2 linked regions of the Piscinibacter sp. HJYY11 genome follow. The protein of the gene in region 1 binds, or shares a complex with, the protein of each later gene. Links are inferred from orthologs where the notes say so. Each region holds a gene or a part of one and is shown on either strand. Other genes may lie near its edges. The genes, in order: dsbD and JI745_RS21100.

Region 1 (6,821 bases):
CCGCCACGAGCCCAACCTGATCGCCACCACCAACGTGGGCAGCCTGCCGCAATTCGCCAGCCGCAAGCGCAAGGCCGTGGTCGATGGCGTGGAGGAAGAAGGCTTCTTCGCCAGCGACTTCACGCTGGCCGAAATCAAGCAGCTGCGCGCCGTGCAGTCGTTCGGCGAACGCGACCAGAGCTTCAACGGCAAATACCTGATCCCCACGCTGCCCGAGGTGATCGAGCTCGTGAAGCGCAAGTCGCGCGAGCACGGCCGCCAGATCGGCATCTACCCCGAGACCAAGCATCCCACCTACCACCAGAAGCTCGGCCTGGCGCTCGAAGACCGCCTGCTGCAGGTGCTTGCCCAGGCCGGCTGGAACCACCGCAACGCGCCGGTGTTCATCCAGTCCTTCGAGCAGGCCAACCTCAAGTACCTGCGCTCGCGCACCAGCGTGCGCCTGGTGCAGCTGGTGGACGCGAACGACGTGAATGCCGACGGCTCGCTCGACTTCACCCCGCCCTATGACCGCCCCTACGACTGGACGGTGGCCGGCCGGGCCGGCCTCTTCCGCGACCTGCTCACGCCGCAAGGCCTTGCCGAGGTGCGCAGCTACGCCGACGGCATCGGCCCGTGGAAAACCTACCTCATCAGCAGCGCGTGCATCACCGTTCGCAACGGGGCCTGCGCCGATGCCAACGGAGATGGCGTGGTCGACGAGCGCGACCGCCGCCTGGTGCCGGCCACCGACATCGTGGCCAACGCCCACAAGCTCGGCCTGGTGGTGCACCCCTACACCTTCCGCAACGAGCAAAGGCGCCTGGCGAGCAACTACCAGGGCAACCCGGTCAACGAGTACCTGGCGTTCTACGAGCTGGGCGTCGACGGTCTCTTCAGCGACTTCGCCGACACCGCCTACGCGGCCCGCGCGATGTACCTGCTGAAGACCGACCCCGACTACGCGCGCTGTCTGGTGAACGAGCGCCGCTGCCAGCGCGACTGAGGCGCGGCGGGTGGGCGGGCGGCGCGGCATGCCGCTTGCCGATCCATCGGCATGAACCAGCCTGCCCCCTCCTCCGCCCCGAAGCCGGTGGACCTGGCCCGCGAGTCCGTCGCGGGCGAGGAAGACCCCGGCGCCTCCATCGACCAGTCGGTCCCGCCGCCGCGGGAAGGCGCCCCGGTCACCTCGGCGCCGGTTCCCGGTGACGAAGCACCGCCCGGCACGCCGGGCTCGGGCGAAGGCCTGTGCCCGCGCTGCGGCGGCTCGGGCCGCGTGGACTCGGCGCCCTGCCAGAACTGCAACGGCACGGGCAAGGTCAACCGCGCAATCGGCGGTGCCTGAGGCTCAGACCAGCGCGCGCACCGCCATCAGGAGGCCGATCAGCACCGGCTGGTGGACCATGTAGAAGCTGAGCGACCAGCGGCCCAGCACCGCCAGCGGCGAGAGCCGCTGTGGCAGCGGCCCGGCGAGCCACTGGCGCCGATGCGCCAGCACCCATTGGCCGGCGGCCAGACCCCACCACATGACGCCGATCCACGGCAGCACCGGCGCGTAGTCCTCCGTCACCGGCTTGCGGGTGACGAGGCCCACCCAGTTGGTGAGGCGCGTGTCGAAGAACGGGTCCTGCACCAGGTGAGGCAGCGCGATCGCCACCAGCCCCATCGGCCACAGCCAGCGCTTCGCGCCGGCGGTGAGCCGGCCGATGATGAGCATCACCGCGAAGGCATGCAGCACGCCGAAGCTGATGTAGCTCTTCGGGAACATCAAATAGGAGCCGGCCGTGACCAGCAGCGCACAGCCCGCCACTTGCGCCCAGCGGCGCCAGAAGCGCGGCCAGCTCTGGCTCTGTTCCCACGCGATGGCCTGCCCCAGGCCGGAGACGAAGACGAAGAGCGTCACGATCATCGTGCGCTGGACCGTCCAGAACGGGTCGCGGTAGAAGTTCTCCTGGATGAACCTGAAGTGGTTCAGGTCGAAGCAGAAGTGGAAGACCGCCATCCACAGGATGGCGACGGCGCGCAGCGCATCGAGCCGGTCGAAGCGTTGGGAGCCGGCCACGTCTTATTTGAGGCCGACCTGCGGGCCGCTCAGCGGCTTGGCCGTGGCCAGCACCCGGTCGAGGTGGCTGCCGAACTGGCGGGCGTCCTGGTAGCCGATCACGCGTGAGGCGGGCAGCTCGTTGCCGGCGGGTGCGAAGAAGATCAGCGCCGGCGGCCCGAAGAGCGTGTAGCGCTTGAGCAGCGCCCGGTCGTCGTCGTTGTTGGCGGTGACGTCGGCGCGCAGGAGCGTCATGCCGGCCATCTTCTTGGCCACGGCGGGATCGGTGAAGGTGAACTTCTCGAGCTCCTTGCAGGCCACGCACCAGTCGGCATAGAAATCGAGCATCACCGGCTTGGTCGAGGCGCGCACCGCGGCGTCGAGTTCGGCCACGCTGCGCACGGTCTGGAACGCCAGCTCGGCATGCGCCGGAGCGCCCTTGCCCAGGTGGGCCAGCGGGCGGGCGAGCTCGCGCCCGCCCGTGGCCGCGCCGACCACCTGCGCGACTGCAAACACGCCGAGCAGCACGCCTGCGCCCTTGGAGAAGCGGCGCAAGACCGACGCCGGCTTCGGCAAGGCGCTGAAGGCCCCCAGGCAGGCCGCGGCGACGACCAGCACACCCGCGGTGAGCAGCATCCCGGCCCAGCTGGGCAGCACCGGGGCGACCATCCACACGGCCACGGCCAGCAGCATCACGCCGAAGACGAGCTTCACGTACTTCATCCATTCGCCGGCCTTGGGCAGCAGCGCCCCGGCCGACAGGCCCAGCAGCAGCAGCGGCACGCTCATGCCACCCGCCATGGAGAAGAGCGCCGTGCCGCCGAGCACGACGTCGCGCGTCTGGCTGATGTAGACCAGCGCACCGGCCAGCGGTGCGGCGACGCAGGGGCCGACGATGAGCGCCGACAGGCCGCCCATCACGAAGACGCTCGCGAACTGGCCGCCGGTGAAGCGTTGCGAGAACTGGTTGAGCCGGTTCTGCACCGACACCGGCATCTGCAGCTCGTAGAAGCCGAACATCGAGAGCGACAGCACCGCCAGCAGCAGGGCGAAGCCGCCCAGCACCCACACGTTCTGCAGCGCCTGGCCCAGGCCTTCGCCAGCCAGCGCCGAGACCACGCCGAAGAGCGTGTACACGAGTGCCATGCCCAGCGAATAGGCAAGCGCCAGCGAGAAGCCGCGCGCCTTGGAGACCGGCTGCCCCTGCCCCACGATGATGGACGAGAGGATGGGCAGCATCGGCAATACGCAGGGCGTGAATGACAGGCCGAGGCCCAGCAGGAAAAACAGCCCGACGACAAGGAGCGTGCTGCCCGACTGCAGCGCGCGACCGACCGGCTCGGTGGGCTCACCGGTGGTGGCGGCCGGTGCAGCCACCTCCGGCAGGTTCGCGGCGCTGCTCTGGGCCGGTGTGGTGGTGGGCGATGCGGTCGAGGGGCCCCCGGTCAACGCGGCCGCCACTGCACCCGTGGCGGCGCCACCCGGCACATAGGCCGCTGCCTGGGCTTCGTTGAGGTAGGTGAAGCGCGGCGCGCCCCCCGCGCCCTGCCCCGGCTCGACCTTGAAGCCGCGCTTCTGCGGCGAGTAGCACAGGCCCTTGTCGGCGCAGCCCTGGTTGGTGATCGTCAGCTTGAAAGGCGTGGCGGGCATGTGCGCGAGCGCGACCGTCATCGTCACGCTGTCGCGGTAGGTCTCGACGTCCTTCTGGAAGGTCTCGTCGTACTTGATCTTGCCGGCGGGAATGCGCAATTCGGTCACCTGGATGCCGGCCGGCTCGGCGGTCGCGCCCAGGCGCTCGCGGTAGAGGTAGTAGCCGGGGGCGATGTCGAAGCGCACCTCGATGTGGTTCGCGTCCAGCGCCCGGGCCGAGGGGCGGAAGGCCACCTCGGGGTCGAGGAACTCGTCGGCCGCCAGTGCGCCCGCGGCCAGCAGCAAGCTGGCCAGCGCGCCGGTGGCCAGGCGCAGTGCGCCCTTGAAATGTGCCCAGGTACTCATGCTTCGCATTCTCCGACAGGCCGGCCGGCAAAGCGTTCCCAGGCGAAACAGGCTGCCACGGCCTTTTTCGCGGCTTTTTGCGCCAGTTCAGGGCGGAACGCTTCATGCATGGCGATGGCGCGTCGCAGCAAACCAGGAGCGCGGACATGTTGGACACCACCCAGACCAAGTTCTCGCACGTCAAACCGGGCGAAACGGAGTGGAAGGGCGAAGGCCTGCGGGACTTCTTCCTCTACCGCGACCTCGGTGTCGCCGAGGCCACGCGTGGCAAGGTCATCGCCCACCTCGTGAAGGCCAACATGGCACCCGAAAAGGGCACTGGCTGGCACCGCCATGAAGCGGAGTTCCAGATCGTGATCATGATCAAGGGCTGGGCGCGCTTCATGTACGGCGACAAGGAAACGCTGGTCTCCGCCGGCGACTGCGTGCACCAGCGGCCGGGCATCGTGCACTACCTCTTCGACTACTCGCCCGACATGGAGTACCTGGAGATCGTGAGCCCGGCGGACTTCAAGACGGTGGACGTCGAAGGCCCGTGCGAGGTGCCGCCCTTCACGCCGTGGGCTTGAGGCCCGGCAAGCTCAAGCTCGCCTTGTGCGTGCTGTGCACGCTGGGCCTGCTGTCGATCAAGGTCCGGCCATCGCAGCCGCCGGCCTCGCCGACGTTCAGAAGTCCATGTCCAGTTCTTCGATGTCGTCTGGCTCCGCGCGAGCCGCTGCCACCCATTCCTGCATTTCCGGCATGGCCATGATGGTCTGGCAGTAGAGGATGCAGCTCTTGGGCAGCTTCACGTCGTAGGTGAGGAACCGGGTGCACACCGGCGCGAACATCGCATCGGCCATCGTGCGCTGCTTGCCGAAGAGATAGGGCCCGCCATAGGTGGCGAGGCACTCGGTCCAGATCTCGATGATGCGGTCAATGTCGGGCTGGGCGCCGGCCCAGATCTTGTAGCCCGGGTGGTGTGCCTTCAGGTTCATGGGCAGCGACGAGCGCAGGTTCGAGAAGCCCGAATTCATCTCCCCACTGACCGAGCGGCAGTGCGCACGGGCGATGCGGTCGTCGGGCATCAGCCCGGCGTCGGGCTTGATCTCGTTGAGGTACTGCGCGATGGCGAGCGTGTTCCACACCTTGGCGCCGTCGTGCTCGAGGCACGGCACGCGGATCGACGGGGCCAGCAACAGCAGCTCCTTGCGTGCATCGGCATCGTCGGGCGGGACCATCACCTCTTCGAACTCCAGCCCCGCGAACTTGGCGAGCAGCCAGCCGCGCAGCGACCACGACGAATAGTTCTTGCTCGACAGGCTGAGCGTCGCGACGGGCTTCTTCGCCGGCTTGGGCGCAGCGGCGGGCTTGCTCGCCGGCTTGGCGGCGGTCTTCTTCGGGGCGGCCTTGGTGGCGACTGAGGGCATGAAGCGTGTCTCCCGTTGGCGTGATGGTGGCCCGTTCTGCAAGGCATGTGCCACGGCCGCACACCAAGGCGGTGCCCTTTGGTGCAGCGCTGCTGGCGCACAAGTTGCAGAAGCAGCTCACATCGAACAGCGCGACAGGAGACGCCCATGTACGAGGCCTACCAAGCCCATGCCGACTTGATGTGGCCGCTGCGCACCTTTGCCAAGAGCACCCTGCCCTTGCTGCGCGACAAGACCCTGGGCTGGGACGAGGTGGAGACCAACCGCAAGTTCGCCGCGATGCTCGAGGTCATCAAGCTCGGAGAGATCACGCACCAGCGGCCACCCTTCGACATCGACAGCGTGCAGTTCAAGGGCGCCACGGTCGACGTGACCGAGGAAGCGACCCACGTCACCCCCTTCGGCACGCTGCTGCACTTCAAGAAAGATCTGCCTGCCGGAACGCCCGCGCAGCCACGGGTGCTGATCGTGGCGCCCATGTCGGGCCACTTCGCCACCCTGCTGCGCGACACGGTCGAGACCATGCTGCCCGACCACGACGTCTACATCACCGACTGGCACAACGCGCGCGACGTGCCGCTGATGAACGGCCGCTTCGGCCTCGACGAGTACACCGAGCACCTGATGGACTTCCTGCGCGTGCTTGGGCCCGGCGCGCACCTGATGGCGATCTGCCAGCCGTGTGTGTCGGCCCTGAGCGCGGTGGCGCTGATGTCGGAAGACGGCGACGTGGCCACGCCTGCGAGCCTCACGCTGATGGCCGGCCCGATCGATTGCCGCATCAGCCCGACCGAGGTGAACAAGCTCGCGATGACCAAGGGCATCGAGTGGTTCGAGCAGAACCTGGTGAGCCGCGTGCCCTGGCGTTTCAAGGGCGGCGGGCGGCGCGTCTACCCGGGCTTCATGCAGCTGACCGCGTTCATGTCGATGAACAAGGAGCGGCACATGGAGGCCTTCAAGACCTACTACGCCAACCTCGCGCACCCCGACCCAGACGAAGAGACGATCCAGGCGGCCGAGCACACCCGCAAGTTCTACGAGGAGTACTTCGCGGTGGCCGACCTGCCGGCCGAGTTCTACCTGGAGACGGTGAGCCTGGTGTTCCAGGAGTACGCGCTGCCGCAGGGGCAGCTCAAGTTCCGCGGGCGCACGATCGACCCGTCGAAGATCCGCAGGACGGCCCTGCTGACGGTGGAAGGCGAGCGCGACGACATCTGCTCCACGGGCCAGACGCTCGCCGCGCAGGACCTCTGCACCAACCTGCGGCCGTACATGCGGACGCACTATGTGCAGGCCGGCGTCGGCCACTATGGCGTGTTCAGTGGCCGGCGCTGGAGAAGCCAGATCTATCCGGTGGTGCGAGACGTGATCCACGTCTCGCAGTGAAGCGGTGAACA
Region 2 (6,740 bases), 3.5 Mb from region 1 along the record:
CGACATGCGCGCGCTGTGGGTCGGCACGCTGCTGTTCTGGATCTCGTGGGCCACCGGCGCCGTCGTCTCGACGCTGCTCTTCGCCATCATCTCGTTCCTGGCGCTGCGCGAGTTCATCACGCTTACGCACACGCGCCGCGGCGACCACCGCGCGTTGCTGATGGCCTTCTTCTTCGTGCTGCCGGTGCAGTACTGGCTGGCCGGCGGGCGATTCTTCGACCTCTTCAGCGTGTTCATCCCGGTGTACGCGTTCGCCGCGCTGCCGATCCTGGCCGTGTTCGGCAACGACGCCACGCGCTTCCTCGAGCGCACCGCCAAGATCCAGTGGGGCACGATGGTGTGCGTGTACGGCATGAGCCATGCACCCGCGCTGCTGCTCCTCGAGTTCCCCAACTACGAGGACCGGGGCGCCTTCCTGGTGCTCTACCTCGTGGTGGTGGTCGTCACCGCGCAGATCGCGCAGCACACGGTCAAGCGCCGCATCCGCACGCTGCCGGCCGCGCGCCACATCAGCCGCACCTTCTCGTGGCGGGCCTGGGCGCTCGGCGCGCTGGCCGCGGGCCTGGTCGGCGGGCTGCTGTACTGGATCACGCCGTTCAAGGCACCGCAGGCGATCTTCATCGGCTTCGTCGCGGGCGGCTGCGGCACGCTGGGCGAGCTGGTGATGCAGGCGCTCAAGCGCGATGCCGGCGTGCGCCACTGGGGTGGCCGTGCCACGGTGACGGGCGCGGTCGGCCTGCTCGACCGGGTCGCGCCGCTTTGTTTCGCCGCACCTGTTTTCTTCCACTCGCTTCGCTGGTACTTTGGCGCATGAGGATTCTGGGCATCGACCCCGCCCTGCGCACCACCGGCTTCGGCGTGATCGATGTCGAGGGCAGCACGCTGCACTACGTGGCCAGCGGCACCATCAAGACCGACGCCGTCGCCGTGGGCGACCTGCCCGGCCGCCTGAAGGTCATCTACGACGGCGTGCGCGAGGTGGCCTCGCGCTATGAGCCGACCTGCGCGTCGATCGAGATCGTGTTCGTCAACGTCAACCCGCAGAGCACGCTGTTGCTCGGGCAGGCGCGTGGCGCGGCGATCACCGGCCTCGTGTCGTGCAACATCGAGGTGTCGGAGTACACCGCACTGCAGATGAAGAAGGCCATCGTCGGCGCGGGCCATGCGCGCAAGGAGCAGATCCAGGAAATGGTGAAGCGCCTGCTCAAGCTGCCCGGCCTGCCGGGCAAGGACGCGGCCGATGCACTGGGCCTCGCGGTGTGCCACGCGCATGCGGCGCGTTCGTTCTCGGCCATTGAAAAGGCCACCGCCCGCACGCGCAGCACGCGAGGGCAGTTCAAGGGCGGGCGAAGCTTCTAGCGTTGCTTGAACTCAGGCTTGCGCTTGTGCAAGAAAGCGTCCATGCCTTCCTTCTGGTCCTCAGTGGCAAAAAGCGAGTGGAAGACCCGGCGCTCGAAGGTGACGCCGTCCGACAGCGGCGACTCGTAGGCGCGGTTCACGCACTCCTTGGCCATCATCACGCTCGGGCCGCTGAATTCGCAGATGGTCTGCGCGGCGGCGAGCGCCACGTCGAGGAGCTCGGCCGCCGGCACCACGCGGGAGACGAGCCCGGCGCGCTCGGCTTCGGCCGCGTCCATCATGCGGCCGGTGAGCACCAGGTCCATCGCCTTGGCCTTGCCCACCGCACGCGGCAGGCGCTGCGTGCCGCCGGCGCCGGGGATGATGCCGAGCTTGATCTCGGGCTGGCCGAACTTCGCGGTGTCGGCCGCGATGACGATGTCGCACATCATCGCGAGCTCGCAGCCGCCACCGAGCGCAAAGCCGGCCACCGCGGCGATCACGGGCTTGCGGATGCTGCGGATGGTCTCCCAGTTGCGGGTGATGTAGTCGGACTTGTAGACGTCCATGTAGCCCCACGTCGCCATCGCACTGATGTCGGCGCCGGCGGCGAAGGCCTTTTCGCTGCCGGTGACGACGATGCAGCCCACGCTGTCGTCGGCCTCGTAGGCCTTGAGGGCAGTGCCCAGCTCGTTCATCAGCGCGTCGTTGAGGGCGTTGAGCTGCTTGGGGCGGTGCAGCGTGATGAGGCCCGTTTTCAGGGCACCGCTGCCGTGCAGCTCGGTGAGGATGTTCTCGAAGGTCATGGTGGTGTTCGCGTGGAGGGGTCGGGGGCGGCCAGTTCGGGGCGCCGGTCGAGCATCAGATCGACGTAGTTCTCGGCGTCCTGGCGGATCACAAAGCGTATCGGCAAATGGCGCAGCTGCGGCGCAATCCAGAGCTCGGTGACCAGGTCTCCGCCGACCCGCGGCTCGCGGCGCGGCTTCAAGTGGTAGGACGGCACCTCGCCGAAGGGCGTGTGGAGCAACTCTTCCTTCACCACGTCGTAGACCCACGCCGACACGTTGCGCGGCATCGCCAGCACCACCTCGACCACCGCGCCCACGCGCAGGCGCTGCGGCTCGCGGTCGAAGAGGTAGGCGAGCTGCACGAACTGGCTGGCGGTGTCCTGCACGCCGGGGAGCTGCACCATCGAGTTGCCGTTGGACATCCACACCCGGCTGCCGTCGAAGCGCACGATGGCGCGATAGGGCCCGTCGAAGGCGAGGCGCGTCTCCTGCTCATAGCGATGCGGAAGCAGGCCGTCGGGCGTGATCTCGCCTTCGCTGCTCATGCGGCGCGAGGCGATGGGCGCGAAGCTCGGGCCGACCTGCACGTCCAGGTGCACCTGGTAGCGCGGGCCGGCGCGGATCCACTCCACCTGCGCCTGGCCGTGCACCTCGCCGCGCACGTGGCCGGTGAGCAGGTAGCGCAGGCGGGTGGAGACCGGCCACTCGAAGGCGGCTGGTGCGCTGGACGCCAGCTCAGGGGCGGACGCCGCGGCCACCACGGCCGGCTCGGGAGCGGTCACCTCGACAACCGAAGATGGCGAGGAAGCGGGTTCGGCAGCCGGAAGCGGTGCCGACGCCGCAGGCTCGGGCGCCGCAGGCGCCGGTGCCGGGGTGCGCCGCTGCGCCGGCGCCGCCTGCGCCACGGCGCGTGGTGCCGGCGCCGTGAAGGGCATCTCGCGCACGTAGGCGACTTCGATGCGCTGCACCTCGGGCGGCGACGACAGGTCGAATGCCGCGGCCTGCTCGGCCATCCACCCGGCCACACCGACGTGGGCCCAGCTCACCAGCAGCAGCAACCCCAGCGCCGCCCATGCACGCGGCGCCGCGAGCCGCTGTGTCAGGCGGTGAGCCATGCGCGCCGCAGCGCCATGGCCGCCGGCGGGGTCTTGTCGGCGCCGGCCAGGGTGAGCGACACCGCGCCGGCCTCGGGCGCAGGCGGCAGCGAGAGGGTGAGCGTGCGCAGCCGCTGGTCGCGCGAGACCAGCAGCTGCACGCTGCGCGCATCGGCCATGAGGCGCGGCAGCTCGTCGAGGCGTCGCAGGCGCCAGCTGTCCGCACCCAGCACCTCGTCGCCAGCGGCCAGGCCGGCCGCTTCGCCGGCGCCCCCGCGCAGCACATGCGTGACCTTGATGCCGGTGAGCGCACTCTCCGACACACGCAGGCCCAGGCGCTGCGCGACGGTGGGCGCCTGCTGGCTCCAGTCGACACCGGCGCGGGCCAGCTGCAGGCGCCACGCCGGGTCGTCGGTGCCATGCACCCAGGCCTTCAATTCCTTCTCGTACGAACGGCCGCCGACCTGCGCCAAGGCTGCCGCGATGTCGGCCTCGCTCACCGGCCCGCCCTCGCTGCGCTCCCACAGCAGGCGCATCACGTCGTCGAGCGAGCCGCGGCCTTCGTGGCGCAGCGTGAGGTCGAGCGCGAGCGCGACCAGCGAGCCCTTGGTGTAGTAGCTGATGGTGCTGTTGGGCGTGTTCTCGTCGGTGCGGTAGTACTTCACCCAGGCATCGAAGCTCGCCTGCGCCACGCTCTGCACCTGCCGGCCCGGCATGCCGAGCACGCCCGAGAGTGTCTTGGCCACGAGCTTCAGGTAGCGCGGCTCGTCGATGAGGCCGGCGCGCAGCAGCAGCAGGTCGTCGTAGTAGGAGGTGAAGCCTTCGAAGAACCACAGCAGCTCGGTGTAGTTCTCCTGCGTGTAGTCGTAGCGGGTGAACTCGCTCGGCCGCAGGCGCTTCACGTTCCAGGTGTGGAAGTACTCGTGGCTGATGAGCCCGAGCAGCGTGACGTAGCCATCGCTCAGGTCCTTCGACTCGCGGCGGCTGCGCTGCGGCAGGTCGCGCCGCGAGGCGATCAATGCGGTGCTGGCACGGTGCTCGAGGCCGCCGTAGCCATCGTCGACCGCGTTGAGCATGAAGACATAGCGCTTGAAGAAGGTCTTCTTCTTGCCGTGCCAGAAGGCGATGGCGGTCTCGCAGATGCGGCGCGCATCGGCCAGCAGTCGCTCGCCGTCGAAGTCGGGCAAGGCACCGGCGACGATGAACTCGTGCGGCACCCCGGCCGCCTTGAACTCGCCGCGCCAGAAGTCGCCCAGCTCGACCGGGTGGTCGACGAGCTCGTCGTAGTCGGCCGCTTCGTACGTGCCCTGGCCGCGCCCATCGATCTTGACGCTCGGCAGCGCAGTGCCCGCCTTCCAGCCCTTGGGCAGGGCCTTGATCTCCATGCGCTGCGGCTCGGCCTCGCGGCCGTGCACGCGCACGAAGACGCTGGTGCCGTTGAAGAACGCTCGCTGCGCATCGAGGTAGGCGGCGCGCACCGACGGGTCGAACGCGTAGACCTGGTAGCTGAGCGTCAGTGCTGCACGGCCGGTGCAGCGGGCCACCCACGTCGCCTTGTCGAGCTGCTGCAGCGGCAGCGCACGATCGCCCTGCCGGGCTGACAGGCCCGACAGGTGGCGCGCGAACTCGCGCACCAGGTAGCTGCCGGGAATCCACGCCGGCAGGCTGAAGTGCTGCTCGGCAGCCGGCTGCGGGATGGTGACGGTGACGGCGAAAAGGTGGGCGTGCGCGTCGGCGATCTCGATGCGGTAGGTGACCATCGATCGGCGATCAGTTGCTCGTCGCAGGCGGGGTGGTGGTGAGGCCGGGCTTGGTGGCCGCAGCGCTCGCGACGAGCTGCTTCTCGAGCCGCTCGGCGTCGATGGCGCCGGGGATGCGCGTGCCGTCGGTGAAGATGATCGCCGGCGTGCCGTTGATGCGGTACTTGCGCGAGAGCTCGAGGTTGCGCTCGATCGGCGTGGAGCAGGTCCCCATGTAGCGCGGCGGCGTCTTGTTTTCGAGCATCCACGACAGCCAGGTCTTGGCCTGGTCTTTCGCGCACCAGATGTTTTCCGACTTCTGCGGCGAGTCGCCGCCGAGCACCGGCAGCAGGAAGGTGTAGACGGTGACGTTCTTGATCTTCTGCAGGTCCTGCTCGAACTTCTTGCAGTAGCCACAGTTCGGGTCGGCGAAGACGGCGATCTTGCGGGCGCCGGTGCCGTTCTTCCAGACGATGGCGTCCTTCAGCGGCAGCTGGTTGAACTCGATCGCGGTGAGCTTGTTGATGCGCGCCTCGGTGAGGCTGGTGCGGGTCTTGGTGTCGATCAGGTGGCCCTGGAGCACGTGGTTGCCGCTCTCGTCGGAATACAGGATCTCGGTGCCGATGCGCACTTCGTAGAGGCCGGGGATCGGCGTCTTGGTCACCTCGTCGATGGGCGGCAGGTTGGGCAGGCGCTCGGGGAGTGTCTTGCGGATGGTGGCTTCGTCGGCGAAGGCGGCGTGCGACAACAGGGTGCCGAGGGCCACCGCGGCGGCGGTGCGGCTGGCGCGGGAAATGAGGGAGGACAACATGGGAGTCTCTTTCAGGAACCCAGCGCACGCGAGGCGAGCCAGCGCTTGAGCGGTGGAAGGTGGTTGACGAGAGTCATGCCTCGGTTGCGGAGTTCCCGCAGCGCCGGCTGCTCATGTGAAAACAAGCGCAACAAGCCATCGGTGAGCTGGCCCATCGCGATCGTGGGCGCCTGGCGCTGCCGCTCGTAGCGGCGCAGCAGGCGCGCATCGCCCAGCTCGCGCCAGGCTTCGCGTTGTGAGATGACGGTGGCGAGCGTGGCCACGTCGGCCAGGCCCAGGTTGAGGCCCTGCCCGGCGAGCGGGTGCACCACGTGGGCAGCGTCGCCGAGCAGCACCCAGCCGGGGCCGCACCAGCTGCGCGCGCGTGCCAGCATCAGCGGCCAGGCTACGCGTTCGCTGGCAAGGTGCAGCGTGCCGCAGGCGCCGCCGGTGGCCTCGTTCAAGGCCTGCTCGAAGGCGGCGGCGTCGAGTGCCATCAACTCCTGCGCACGCGCTTCCGGCATCGACCAGACCAGCGCATGTGACTGACCGGGCTGCGGGGCATCGAAGGGCAGCAGGGCCAGCACATCGGGCTGGCGGAACCACTGCCGCGCGGTGTTCGCGTGCGGCGCGTCCCCGCTCAGGCGCGCGGCGATGGCGGTGTGGCCATAGTCGTGGCGGTCCCATGTCACGCCGAGCGCTTCACGCGTGGCCGAGGCCTTGCCTTCGCAAAGGGCGGTGAGCGAGGCCTCGACCTTCTCGGTCACCTGCGTCACATGGGGCGCATAGCGCACGGCCGCGGCCATCGATTGTTCGAGCACGGGTGCATCGACGATCCACGCGAGCTCGCCGAAGCGCTGCTGCCAGGCCGAGAACTCGAGCAGGCCCGAGGCCGCATCGCCCTCGATGTGCATGTCGTAGACCGGCGTGGCCGCATGCGGGGGCAGCGCGTCCCACACCTTGAGCGACTTCAGCAGCTCGACCGACGCGG

Evidence for each region.
Region 2: the proteins of dsbD (region 1) and JI745_RS21100 are in contact, whole or in part, in a crystal structure (PDB 1JZD), measured with the Escherichia coli proteins. The link is inferred for Piscinibacter sp. HJYY11 from one-to-one orthologs.

Annotation. Positions count from the first base shown.
Region 1 is NZ_JAERQZ010000001.1:983,572-990,392, forward strand. The notes cover bases 1,531-4,471. They hold dsbD (protein-disulfide reductase DsbD), read right to left. Parts: upstream 4,016-4,471; coding sequence 2,045-4,015; downstream 1,531-2,044. Other genes in these bases: JI745_RS04435 (heparan-alpha-glucosaminide N-acetyltransferase), read right to left, coding at 1,531-2,041; JI745_RS04445 (cupin domain-containing protein), read left to right, coding at 4,162-4,471. Outside these bases: JI745_RS04425 (glycerophosphodiester phosphodiesterase), read left to right, coding at 1-985; JI745_RS04430 (hypothetical protein), read left to right, coding at 1,037-1,324; more of JI745_RS04435, read right to left, coding at 1,328-1,530; more of JI745_RS04445, read left to right, coding at 4,472-4,584; JI745_RS04450 (glutathione S-transferase family protein), read right to left, coding at 4,681-5,424; JI745_RS04455 (polyhydroxyalkanoate depolymerase), read left to right, coding at 5,572-6,810. UniProt on the Escherichia coli protein: Required to facilitate the formation of correct disulfide bonds in some periplasmic proteins and for the assembly of the periplasmic c-type cytochromes.
Region 2 is NZ_JAERQZ010000001.1:4,494,866-4,501,605, reverse strand. Bases 3,881-6,740 are described here. They hold JI745_RS21100 (DsbC family protein), read right to left. Parts: upstream 5,771-6,740; coding sequence 4,991-5,770; downstream 3,881-4,990. Other genes in these bases: JI745_RS21095 (FAD-dependent oxidoreductase), read right to left, coding at 5,782-6,740; JI745_RS21105 (M61 family metallopeptidase), read right to left, coding at 3,881-4,980. In the rest of the region: JI745_RS21125 (phosphatidate cytidylyltransferase), read left to right, coding at 1-814; crossover junction endodeoxyribonuclease RuvC, read left to right, coding at 811-1,359; JI745_RS21115 (enoyl-CoA hydratase), read right to left, coding at 1,356-2,144; JI745_RS21110 (DUF3108 domain-containing protein), read right to left, coding at 2,141-3,241; more of JI745_RS21105, read right to left, coding at 3,226-3,880. UniProt on the Escherichia coli protein: Acts as a disulfide isomerase, interacting with incorrectly folded proteins to correct non-native disulfide bonds.